One region of the Nitrobacter vulgaris genome, then DNA from elsewhere that is predicted to be linked to it. Evidence: predicted binding sites of a transcription regulator. Region 1 holds the regulator's gene; the other holds the start of a gene.
The links. The regulator LexA, encoded in region 1, represses DNA repair genes until DNA is damaged. The targets are predictions, from matches to a motif close to TGTTCNNNNTGTGTTCNG.

Region 1 (5,907 bases):
CTGCAAAAAGGCGCGCGTGCCGAACAAGATCAGGCCAATGCGGTCGCCTTTACGGCGGGCGATAAAGTCGCGAACGACCTGCTTCACGCCATCGAGCCGCTGCAGCATCTTCTGGTCGGGCGCCTTGAAGTCGGGCTGGCTCATCGAGCCGGAGATATCGATCGCCAACATCATGTCACGCGCCGCGATTTTATGCGTGATCGGATCGCCGACCCATTGAGGGCGCGCCAGCGCGGAAACCATCAGCAGCCAAATGATGACGGCAACGATCATCTGCAGGGGCAAGCGCCGCAAGATCACCGCGCCGGGCTGCGGCTTCTGCCCGGTCGCCTCGGCGACACGGGCGAAAAACGGAATCTGAACCGATGCGCGGCGCGCCCGATAAGGCGGCAACAGCCACCAGACCAACAACGGCAGCGGCAAAAGGGCGAAGGCCCAAGGCCAGGCAAATTCAAGCATGGTGCGCCTTGATCCAGTGCCGGATAATACCGAAAAGCGCGCGGGGATCGTCAGCGATCGGCTGATAGGCTTCGCGCGCCAGCACTCGCCCCACACCCTCGGAAAAGTCTCGCGTGTCAGCTGTTCGGTCAAGAAACGCCAGCCATGTCTGGCCAGCCAGCGATGCGACCTGTCCCCGCGGAAAAGCAGCCAGCGCGGTGCGGCGGATCAACGACGCCAACGCGATGGACGTGCCGGCAGGATTCTCCGGATTCCACGTGCGTTGGATAGCCGCAAGCTCGGTAAGCGCCGCTCGACGATAGCGGTTGCGATACCACCAATAGGTCAGCCGCCACAGACCAAAGAGAAGGCCGGCCGTGGCAACGGCCAGCGCAATCCGCAGCGGCCATGTCTGGGGCCAAAGACTGATCGCCGGCGGCAATGGAATGTCGATCAGGCCGGCGACTGGATCGGGTTGTGGAGAACTAGCCAAGGCTGCCCGGCCTCGCGAAGACGCGCGCGGTGAAGTCCAGTTTCGAACACCTGTCCTCAGATTCTTTTCTTTGCTTTCCAGAACGACATCTAAATTCTACAAAAGAGGCAAGTCGAAACTTAAAAAAGCAATCAGCCGTTTTGCTATCGATATGTAGCTTTATCCCGTTTCCAGATTTTAAAATCTTCACAAAGTGCTGAAACTATACGTTAAAATCTGGTCTTGAAAAAATAGCCTCTCCCCTCGTGAGAGAGGGAAGAACCAGCTCAGGATTTGATTGACATGGCAGACAAGAAAAACAAGACCGCCGGGAAACACAAACTCGCCCTCACCCACATCGACGTCAAAGGCGAGGCGCGGATGGTCGATGTCTCGGCAAAGCCCGCAACCGAGCGCGTTGCTGTCGCCGAGGGCCAGGTCGTCATGACCAGGGCGACGCTCGACTTGATTGAAAGCGGCAACGCCAAGAAGGGCGACGTGCTCGGCACTGCGCGCATTGCGGGCATCATGGCCGCCAAGCGCACTTCGGATTTAATCCCACTCTGCCATCCACTGGCGCTGTCGAAAGTCACGCTCGACATCGAGGCCGACAGGAGAATTCCGGGCTGCCGCGTCCGCGCAAGCGTCAAAGTCTCCGGCCCGACCGGAGTAGAGATGGAAGCCCTCACGGCGGTATCCGTCGCCTGCCTGACGATCTACGACATGATCAAGGCCGTGGAACGCGGCGTCCGGATCGAGGGCATTCACCTCGTCGAGAAAAAGGGCGGCAAGTCCGGCCACTATCTTGTGACGGATACCGCCTCAGAACCATAGCCGCCGCGCGAATGCGTCGTTAAGCGGCATTTTGGCTCTTAGTACCGTTGTATGCGAGCCGCGAGTTCGGTAGATGTTTGACGCGCCCGCCAGGCGCATCGCGCCTAGCGCGTATTCCGCAAAAATGGATACCGGTTTTGCGATCAGAATACGCGCAAGCTATTGATTGAGGGGATTTTCTTACGGCTGATCGCACGGCCGGAAAATGCTCTAGGAGAATGGTCATGCCCCTGATGACGGTCGCCGACGCCCTTGCGGCTGTTCTTGCCGGAGTCGAACCGCTCCCGGAGGAACCCGTGGCTCTCGAAGCCGCGCATCGCCGGGTGTTGGCGCGCGATCTCCCCTCGCGCCGGACTCAGCCGCCGGTCGCAATGTCGGCGATGGACGGCTATGCGGTGCGCGCAGCGGACATCGCGACAATTCCAGCGCGGCTACAGGTGATCGGTGAGATCGCTGCGGGACGGCCGCTCGAGCGCGCGCTGCAAACCGGCGAGGCCTTACGGATTTTCACCGGCGGCGTAGTGCCGGACAGCGCCGATACAGTCGTGATCCAGGAAGACACCGAACGCGACGGCAACCACGTCATCGTCAAGGAAGCCACTGCTCCCGGAAAGAACATTCGTCCTGCCGGCGTGGATTTTCGTGAGGGCGACGTCCTGATCCGGGCCAGCAGCCATCTCACCGACCGCCATCTTTCCCTTGCTGCCGGCATGAACTATCCGGACCTGCCGGTGCATCGCCGTCCCACAATAGCGATGCTCGCCACGGGTGACGAACTGGTTTTGCCGGGCGCGACGCCCGGTCCGGGCCAGATCATCTTGTCCAACGGCTACGCGCTTCGCGCACTCGCCCGAGGCGAAGGCGCCGAGGCGATCGACCTCGGTATCGCCGCCGACACAATGGACGCCACAACCGCCGCGATCCGCCGCGCCCGCGAGAGCGGCGCCGACATTCTGGTTACGACCGGCGGCGCGTCGGTCGGCGACCATGACTTCGTCAAGCGTGCACTGGAGGCGGAAGGCGTGGAGATTGCGTTCTGGCGGATCGCACTGCGGCCGGGCAAGCCGATGATGCACGGACGTCTAGGCCCGATGCGGGTGATCGGCCTCCCCGGCAATCCCGTCTCGTCCTACATCTGCGCGTTTCTGTTCATGGTGCCGCTGATTCGCGCGCTATCGGGGCGTGAAGATGTGCACCACTGCATTGAACCGGCGCTGCTCGGCAGCGATGTTAGCGCCAATCAAGCCAGGCAGGATTATCTGCGCGCCCGACTCACACCCTCGACGGACGGCTTGCCGGTCGCGACGCCGATCGGGCATCAGGACAGCTCGCTGATGGGAAAACTCGCTGCGGCAGAGGCTCTCGTAATCCGCACGCCATTTGCGCCGGCTGCAAGCAAAGGCGAGCCCTGCGCCATCATTAAGCTTTCGCTGTCATAAAACGTCGCTTTGTTGACCTTAAATTAAAGGGTTGCGGAACACATATCGAACATATAGTGTATGTTCATGATTTGTTTCGAGGTTCGTGCCGCGGGGTTATAAGGGCTGCAGGCCCGATGTCCCCTAGTTGGCAAGAACCCATCAACCAGGGACTGGGTCGGGATGCTCACGCGCAAACAGTATGAACTCCTGCGTTTTATCAACGAACGGCTGAAAGAATCCGGCGTGCCGCCCTCGTTCGATGAAATGAAGGACGCGCTCGACCTGCGCTCGAAGTCCGGCATCCATCGCCTGATTACCGCGCTGGAAGAACGAGGATTCATCCGCCGTCTGCCCAACCGCGCCCGCGCCATCGAAGTCATCAAACTGCCCGAACTCGCCGCCAGCGGCGGCGGCGGCCGTCGCGGTTTCACACCGAGCGTCATCGAAGGCAATCTGGGCAAAGTCCGCCGCAGCAGCGGCGGCGCTGTCGTCGACGATGCGGAACGTCCGGTCGCCGTTCCGGTGATGGGACGGATTGCAGCCGGCACGCCGATCGAAGCGTTGCAGACCTGCAGCCACACCGTCAGCGTGCCGCCCGACATGCTTGGTACCGGCGAACACTACGCGCTTGAGGTACGCGGCGATTCCATGGTCGATGCCGGAATTCTCGATGGCGATCTTGCGTTGATCCAGCGGAACCAGACCGCTGATACCGGCGACATCGTCGTTGCCCTGATCGACGACGAGGAAGCGACGTTGAAACGCTTCCGCCGTCGCGGCGCTTCGATCGCGCTGGAGCCGGCGAACACGGCTTACGAAGTTCGCATACTTCCGCCCAATCGGGTCCAGATCCAGGGCAGACTGATCGGCATTTACCGCAAGTACTGATTTCATCAGGAGCGAAAGGCTCCAACCGTGGACGAGCCGTTCAATCGTCCGGCTGGAGATCCTCGGGCACCGGCGTGGCGTCGGCCGGGGGTTCCGGTTTTGATTGCAGCTGTGCCGACTGTTCATCGACGGCAGCGGATGACCAGGGACGATCGACGCCGACAGGACGTGCGGCATCAACAGCAAAGCCGGATCTTGAAGCACCAGATCTTGAAGCACTTGGGGTTCGCCACAAGGCAAGAGCGCCTTCACGCCGCAGCCTGTTTTGATCGATCACCTGCGCTGGGCACCCCTCCGGAGCCTGCCACGGCGTCACCATGAGCTCCGCCCGCGTACAATCATCCTGCATCGCCTCCGGACGCCGCGTAAGCGCGACAAGTCCACCTCCACTCACCTTGACCACGCAGCCCTCATCGTCGCATGAGACGCCTTCCGCCAGCGTAGGGTCGGCAGACCCACGCCCATCCCCGTCGGCGGCAAGCCATTCCCTGACCGTGAAAGAGTCCTTACTCGTACTGATGAGGCGCAGCCGGCCGTCCCCGCCCCTCACGGCGACATTGCGACCTTCCGCGGAGATCAGGATATCCGGCGGCGTCACCGCAAATGACCACACGATCGCCAGCGCGACCACAACCGCGCCGCTCCAGCGCAGCGGTGTTCTCAACAGTCCGAGCAGAATGATGCCCGCGGTCGCCGCGAGCAGCGGCCCCGTTCCAAAAGCAGCCGTATGACCGATGGCGCCCGGAAGCGCCGCTACCCATTGAGCCACAGCGACCATCCATTCGATGCCAAAGTCCATCAGCCGCCAGAACACGCCGTCGAAGCCAAACGGCATGGCCGCAAGTCCGAGAAGCCCGGCCGGCATCACCAGCGCCGAGATCACCGGCATCGCCAGCAGGTTCGCAACAATGCCGTATGGCGTCACCCGATGGAAATGGAACGCGACATACGGCGTGGTCGCGAGTCCGGCCACGAGTGACGCCAGCGCCAGCATGGCGATTTCGCGTCCACCCCACAGAGCGGCCCTCGCCGTCGGCGAGTGATCGGGGGTTGCAAGCATCTTCGGCATCCCGACCTGAACTAGCGCCACCAACCCGAGCGTCGCCGCGAACGACATTTGAAAGCTCGGGTGGATCAATGACTCCGGCGCAATCGCAAGCACGATCATCGCCGCCACCGCGAGTGTGCGAAACGTAATAGCGCGCCTGTCCACCATGATCGCGATCAGCACCACCGCCGTCATGAAGAACGAGCGCTGGGTCGCAACCTCGGCGCCCGACAGCAGAAGATAAAAGGCGGCTGCCGCAAGCGCCGCAGCCGCCGACCACTTCTTGATCGGGAAGGTTGCCGTCAACGCCGGAACCAGCGCCAACAGCGCACGCACCGCGAAGAAGACCACGCCAGCGACGACGGCCATATGATAGCCGGAAATCGAAAGCACATGGCCCAATCCCGAAATGAACATCGCCTCATTAACCGGCGTCGTGATGGCGTCGCGCCGTCCGGTCAGAAGCGCGGTGGCAATGGCCCGCGAGTCGTCGCTGAGAACAAGACGGATGCGGGCGTCGATGGTATCGCGCAACTCCTGCATCAGCGCGGCATAGCGCAATGCGAGCCCACCACCATGCGGAGAGCTCACGGTCCTGATGGCGCCCATGACGAAGCCGGACGCGCCAATGCCATGGAAATACATATCGCGGGCGAAGTCGTAGCTTCCGGGCCGCACGGGCGTAAGCGGCGGCTGCAATCGCGCTTTCAACTCCACGAAGCTCCCAACGGCGGGCGCGGCACCCTTCCTGACCGACAGCCGCACGCGATCGAGCTTGATGTGCGACCGCCGATTATCCATCCGAA
Region 2 (5,907 bases), on a different contig from region 1:
TCGATCGTGATCTTTTCACGAATGCAGGTGAGGACATCCTGCAACGGACGGCGTACAGGGTGATGGTACAGCACCTCGTTGGTCGCAAGCAGCGGCACGCGGGCGGCGGCCGCGATCCGCTGCAATCGCTGCAAACGGCGCCGGTCGTCACCGCGATAGAGCAGACTTACCGCGAGCCAGACGCCGTCCGCGCGACTCTGCCGCAACCGGTCCAGCACCTTCAGGACTTTCGTCGTTTCAAAACGATGCTGCAAAGTCAGCACAAGAAGCTGGCCTTCGGAAAACTCCAGCAGATCATCCAGCCTCAGATGGCATTCGCCTTTCTCCGCCGCCCGCTTGCCGCGGGTCAACAACCGACAGAGCCGGCCATAGGCGTTGCGATCACTGGGATAGACAAGAATGTCCGGCGTCCCATCGATGAAAACGAGACGCGATCCGATCAGCAGCCGCGGCTTATAACGAACCTCGGGGTTTCCCAGCTCCGTATAGGCGCGCACCACCCCCGCCAGCGTGTTGCGATCGGCAATGCCGATGACAGGCAGCCGCAGCTCGCTCGCCTGATGCACATATTCTTGCGGGTGCGACCCGCCGTACAGAAACGAGAAGTTGGTGGCAATGCCGATTTCGGCATAGTGTGGAATGTCGCGCGGATGCTTCATGGGAACAGCCCGTGGACAAACCATTTTGGCGGTGCGGTATCGCCGTTCTCAGCCGCTTCATAAAGACCGTCGCGATAGAGCCAGAACCGCAATCCGCTTTCATCCTCGACGCGAAAGTAATCCCGCGTCGGCCTTGCCTCCTGCGTCCGCCACCACTCCATCGCAATGCGCTCGGGACCTTCGGCACGAACCACCGTATGAGTGACACGCCGCCAGATGAAATGACGCGGTGGCTTGTCCGGCACCTCCGCCAACTTCACCTCGATCGGCTCCGGTCGCGCAAACATCCGCAACGGCCGGAGCGGCGGCTCGTTCCCGATACGTGCGGGCCACTCGGCGCGCATGGCCGTCACGAGATGCTGTTGCGCCGGTAATGAGAGAGCCTCGCGTTCGGGAATATGCGTATCCTGTGGCAGATGCACGACGACGCGATGGCTGCCGATGCGCGCGGCAATGCGGTCGATCAGCGCCGACACTTCGTCATTGTCCTGAACATGCGTATCGAGCTCGCGCTGCTCCTGCACAACCGACTCGGTTCGCACTGCGGACAGCCGCACCAGATCGAAGCCGAAACCAGGATCGAGCGGATCGATCAGCGCATCGAGCCGCTCGCGGAACAGGCGATCGACGATTTCGCCGCGCGCGACGGGGCGGCCGGTCTCCACTGCGATGACTCGCACCGCGCCGTCGGTGCGGAAAAAACTCGCTTCCAGATGCCGCGCGCCCTTGCCATGCTTTTCCATCGCGGCGATGAGTGTGCGCGCAAGACCTGCCAGCGTCATCGCGATTGCGCCGTCGGTGGTGATCGGCTCGGCAAACCGCTTCTCGACGATATAATCCGGCGGCGGCTTGCGTGGATTAATTGGCATATCGCCTTGCCCCAGCGCCTGTTCCAGGAGCGCTGTGAAAGCGACACCAAAACGCGCGGCGATCTCGTGGCGGCCGCGTGCAGCGACATCGCCGATGGTTTTCAACCCGGCACGGCGCAGCCCGCGCGTGATCGCATCATCGGCCCCCAGCGTGAACACCGGCAGCGGCGCAACAGCTTCCAGCTCCGCGCCAGGCGCGACAATCCGGCCATGGGCATGGCGCGTCAACGCTCGCGCGCAGACCTGCGTGCCTGCGATCGCCGCGCTCACAACAAAGCCACGTCGCCTCAGCGCGTCGCACAGCGCGTTCATCAGCGCGGCCTCGCCGCCGAACAGATGCGCGCAGCCGGTAATGTCGAGCAGCAAACCGTGCGGCGGATCGAGCGCCACCAACGGCGTGAAGCGGTCGCACCAGTCGGCGATGCCGTTCAATGTTTGCTCGTCCGCAATATCGTCAGCATCGAACACGTCGATGTCGGGACAGATCGCACGGGCATTGGCCAGCGGCAGCCCGACCGCAAGGCCAAGACGTGCAGCCACATCATCCAGCGCGGTGATGACCAGCGCGTTGTTTTGTTTGGCAACGACGATATGGGGCGACTTTCCCTTTGTCTTTGCCGCGCCAGATTGTGAGCCTCCTGCTTCAGCCGGCACGCCGGAGCGCAATAACTCGCGCCGGATGCGGTCGGTCGGCAGCCGCGGCAGCCACAGGCTGAGGATGCGTCTCGGAGTCATGGAACGAGACGTCACGGAAGAGGCACTCATCACACTTCCACTCCATGATCCATTGGCCGGTCTGGCCATGACGATTACGGACAAGTCGTGTTTCGAGCACGGGGGCGCCCCACGCCTGCCATGCCGCGCCTGGCGGCGAGCGCGCCGGGCGCACGATCCACCGTGTCTCCGCCGTCGAAGGCAGCGGGCTTGCCGCCACCCGTAGCAGCAGCCCGGTAACGCCGGAGGCCCGCGCCGCCAGCGTCAGCCTGCGGCTGGCGACGAGATCGAACAGACGCGTCTCCCCCCAAATCTCGATGACCACGACGCCGAGCGCATCGCAGGCCAGCGCATCGGCCGCTGTCCGCAACGCGCTCTCCACATCCGGCGCATGGACCGTCACCAAAAGACAGGGGTCGAGGCCGATCTCCCGCCATCCACGCATCGACAGCGCACCGGATTCCCGCGCGGCAAAATCCTGCCGCACCCAGAGCAGCGGCCGATCCTTGCCGACACGCTGCGCAAGACCTGCGATGAACCCTGTTGCCGCCGCGCTATGCCGCCCCTTCGCGAACACCTCATGCACGGCACCCTGCGCAAGCCCGCCCTGCAGCACGGCATCCGCCTCGCCATGACCGAGCGCCACCCGGTCCGGCATTCCGCCCCCGTGATCGGTCTCGATGCGCGCGATGCGGTCACGCAGGCGCGCAAGCTTCCCTGCGCTGCTTCCGGTTCCAGGCATGATCAAAAATCCGTCCGTGACATCAGAGCCGATGACAAGCCTGAGTGTTCACTATATGTTCTAGTAAATGTCGGCCAAAGCCAAGAGTCAACCAGGACTTTCCGGCGATGCTTTCGCCAAGATCGCCAACCTCGTTTTTGTTTGTGAAACCAAAGGATTGGAGAGCCATGGAGCTGCGGCACAGATGCTTGCCCGCGCACTCAAGGAAGCCGGAATCGACCGCAAGAAGGTTTACGTTACCAATGCCGTGAAGCACTTCAAGTTCGTGCCGCGCGGCAAGATCAGACTGCACCAGAAGCCGAACACGCCGGAAATCAGGGCGTGCCGCCAATGGTATGAGCGCGAGCTGGCGGCAATCAATCCGGCCGCTGGTGGTGGCGATGGGCACGACCGCGGCGCAAAGCGTATTCGGCAAAATCACGCCAATCAACAAATCACGTGGACGGCTGATCGACATGGCCGACGGACGCAAGGCGCTGGTGACGGTGCATCCGTCCTATCTGCTGCGGCTGCCGGATCAGGACGCCAGAGCCCGCGAATATGAGCGCTTTGTCGGCGATCTGAAAATTGCCGCGACACAACTGCAGCGCGACAAGGCGGCGTGATGGCCGCTGGTAGCGGCGCATAGCAAGTTCTGTGTGCAAAGCACCTTATGCCGCCAGCGTGGTCTCGACCAGCCTGATCCAGTACGACGTGCCGTACACGATGGCGTCGTCGTTGAAGTTGTAAGCGGGATGATGCAGGCCCGCGCTGTCGCCATTGCCGATGAAGATGAAGGCGCCGGGCCGCGCTTCCAGCATATAGGCGAAATCCTCCGCGCCCATCATCGGCGGCGTCCCGTGTACATTATTATCGCCAGCAATCTCTTTTGCGATCCTGATCGCGGTATCTGTCTGCTCGGGGTGATTCACCGTGACCGGATAGCCGCGCCTGAATTTGACATGGATCCTGGCGCCGGTCGTCAGCGCCACGCCGGCGGCGACCTCTCGAATCCGTTTTTCCATCAAGTCGCGAATATCCGCCCTCAGGGTGCGGACCGTTCCGCGCAGCTCTGCCGTTTGGGGAATGACGTTGCTGGTACTGCCGGCGTGGAACTCACATACGGAAATCACCGCCGATTCCAACGGATCGACATTGCGCGACACGATCGATTGCAGGGCAACGACAAGCTGCGAGCCGGCCAGCACCGGATCAATACAGAGATGCGGACGCGCGGCGTGGCCGCCGTGGCCCTCGATCCTGAAATCGACGCTGTCGGTCGCCGCCATGATAGGCCCCGGCCGGATGGAGAAGGCGCCGAGCGGCAGTCCAGGATTGTTGTGCATGCCATAGACCTGATCAATCCTGAAACGATCCATCAGCCCGTCCTTGATCATCGCCGCGGCACCAGCGCCGCCCTCTTCCGCCGGCTGAAAGATCACGACCGCCTCGCCGGCGAAATTCCGCGTCTCCGCGAGATAACGCGCGGCACCGAGCAACATCGCCGTATGGCCGTCATGGCCGCAGGCATGCATCTTGCCGGCTGTCTTCGAGGCGTAAGGTAAATCGGTTTCCTCTTGAATTGGCAGCGCGTCCATATCGGCACGCAGACCGATCACCTTGACTTCCCCGCCACCGGGGCGTCTGCCCTTGATGACGCCGACGACGCCGGTCCTGCCGAGCCCGGTCACGATCTCGTCGCAGCCGAATTCCCGCAAGCGGTCGGCCACGAACGCGGCGGTGCGAGGAACGTCGTACAGAAGCTCCGGCTGCGCGTGGATATCCCTGCGCCAGCCAGCGATTTCGGATTGCAGATCGGCAACGCGGTTGACGATAGGCATTTTGTTTCCGATCGGGTTGCGAGGATCTTCGCTAAAGCATTTTCAGCCGACGAAAGGGCGTCACGCCGACTTGCGAACGGCATTATCCATCAAAGTCTTGCCGAGTGACCAGATCGCGCCTGGAACCTGATGGCTTGCGGCAATGACGCTGTCGAATGAGGTCTCGATCCACTTGCAATCTTCATCATTGATGATGAGCGGCGGCAGCAGCTTGATCGTATGGCTGCCGTGACCGGCGACCTGGGTGAGTATCTTGTGATCCTTGAACAAGGGCACGGTGATAAGCTGGCAGAACAGGCCCTTGTTGGCAGTCTCCAGCAGATTCCACGATGCCCTCAGTCGCAGCGATTTCGGCGGCCCGAACTCAACGCCGATCATCAGGCCCTTGCCGCGGACCTCCTTCAGAAGCTCGTAACCCGGCACCATGCGGTTGAGCGCCAATTGCAATTCCGCGCCGCGCCGCGCGGCATTCTCGACCAGTTTCTCGGCCTTCAGCACTTCAAGCGTGGCGATGCCTGCCGCCATCGCGAGATCGTTTTTGGCGAACGTCGAGCCGTGCACGACGGCGCGATCCATCCGGTTGAATATTTTGTCGAAGATGTGCTTCCGGGTCAGCACCACGCCGATCGGCACATGACCGCCGGACAACGCCTTCGCCAGCAGCACCATATCCGGCTCGACGTTCCAGTGCTCGACGGCCAGAAACCGTCCGGTCCGGCCGATGCCGGTTTGAATCTCATCCGCCACGAACAGCGTGCCATATTTCCGACACAGCGCGGCAGCTCCCGGCAGGAATTCATCGGTGGGCATGTTGACGCCCTTGCCCTGGATCGGCTCGACGATGAAGGCCGCGATCTGGCGCGACGACAACGTTTGCTCCAGCGCGGCGAGATCGTTAAAGGGAATCACTTTGCAATCGGGCAGCAGCGGCTCGAATCCGCCGCGGAAATTCTTGTCGTCTGTCAGCGAGAGCGCGCCATAGGTCAGTCCGTGGTAGCCATGATCGCAGTAAACGATGCCCGTCCGTCCGGTGGCGACACGCGCGAATTTGATGGCGGCCTCGACGCTTTCCGCTCCGGAATTCGCAAAAAAGACCTTGTCGA

Region 2: a site for LexA is predicted at 3,030-3,047, ahead of GGQ85_RS06110 (ImuA family protein). Genes of this name have one in related genera too.

Annotation. Positions count from the first base shown of each region.
Region 1 covers NZ_JAVDPZ010000001.1:119,294-125,200, reverse strand. The annotation lists gene GGQ85_RS00595 (vWA domain-containing protein) at 1-459, opposite strand, end outside; gene GGQ85_RS00590 (DUF4381 domain-containing protein) at 452-931, opposite strand; gene moaC (cyclic pyranopterin monophosphate synthase MoaC) at 1,214-1,744, shown strand; gene GGQ85_RS00580 (molybdopterin molybdotransferase MoeA) at 1,969-3,183, shown strand; gene lexA (transcriptional repressor LexA) at 3,346-4,053, shown strand; gene GGQ85_RS00570 (ComEC/Rec2 family competence protein) at 4,094-5,907, opposite strand, start outside.
Region 2 covers NZ_JAVDPZ010000007.1:40,357-46,263, reverse strand. The annotation lists gene GGQ85_RS06120 (error-prone DNA polymerase) at 1-659, opposite strand, end outside; gene GGQ85_RS06115 (DUF6504 family protein) at 656-2,263, opposite strand; gene GGQ85_RS06110 (ImuA family protein) at 2,172-2,984, opposite strand; partial or broken gene GGQ85_RS06105 (UdgX family uracil-DNA binding protein) at 3,103-3,589, shown strand; gene GGQ85_RS06100 (M20 aminoacylase family protein) at 3,635-4,804, opposite strand; gene hpnO (aminobacteriohopanetriol synthase HpnO) at 4,865-5,907, opposite strand, start outside.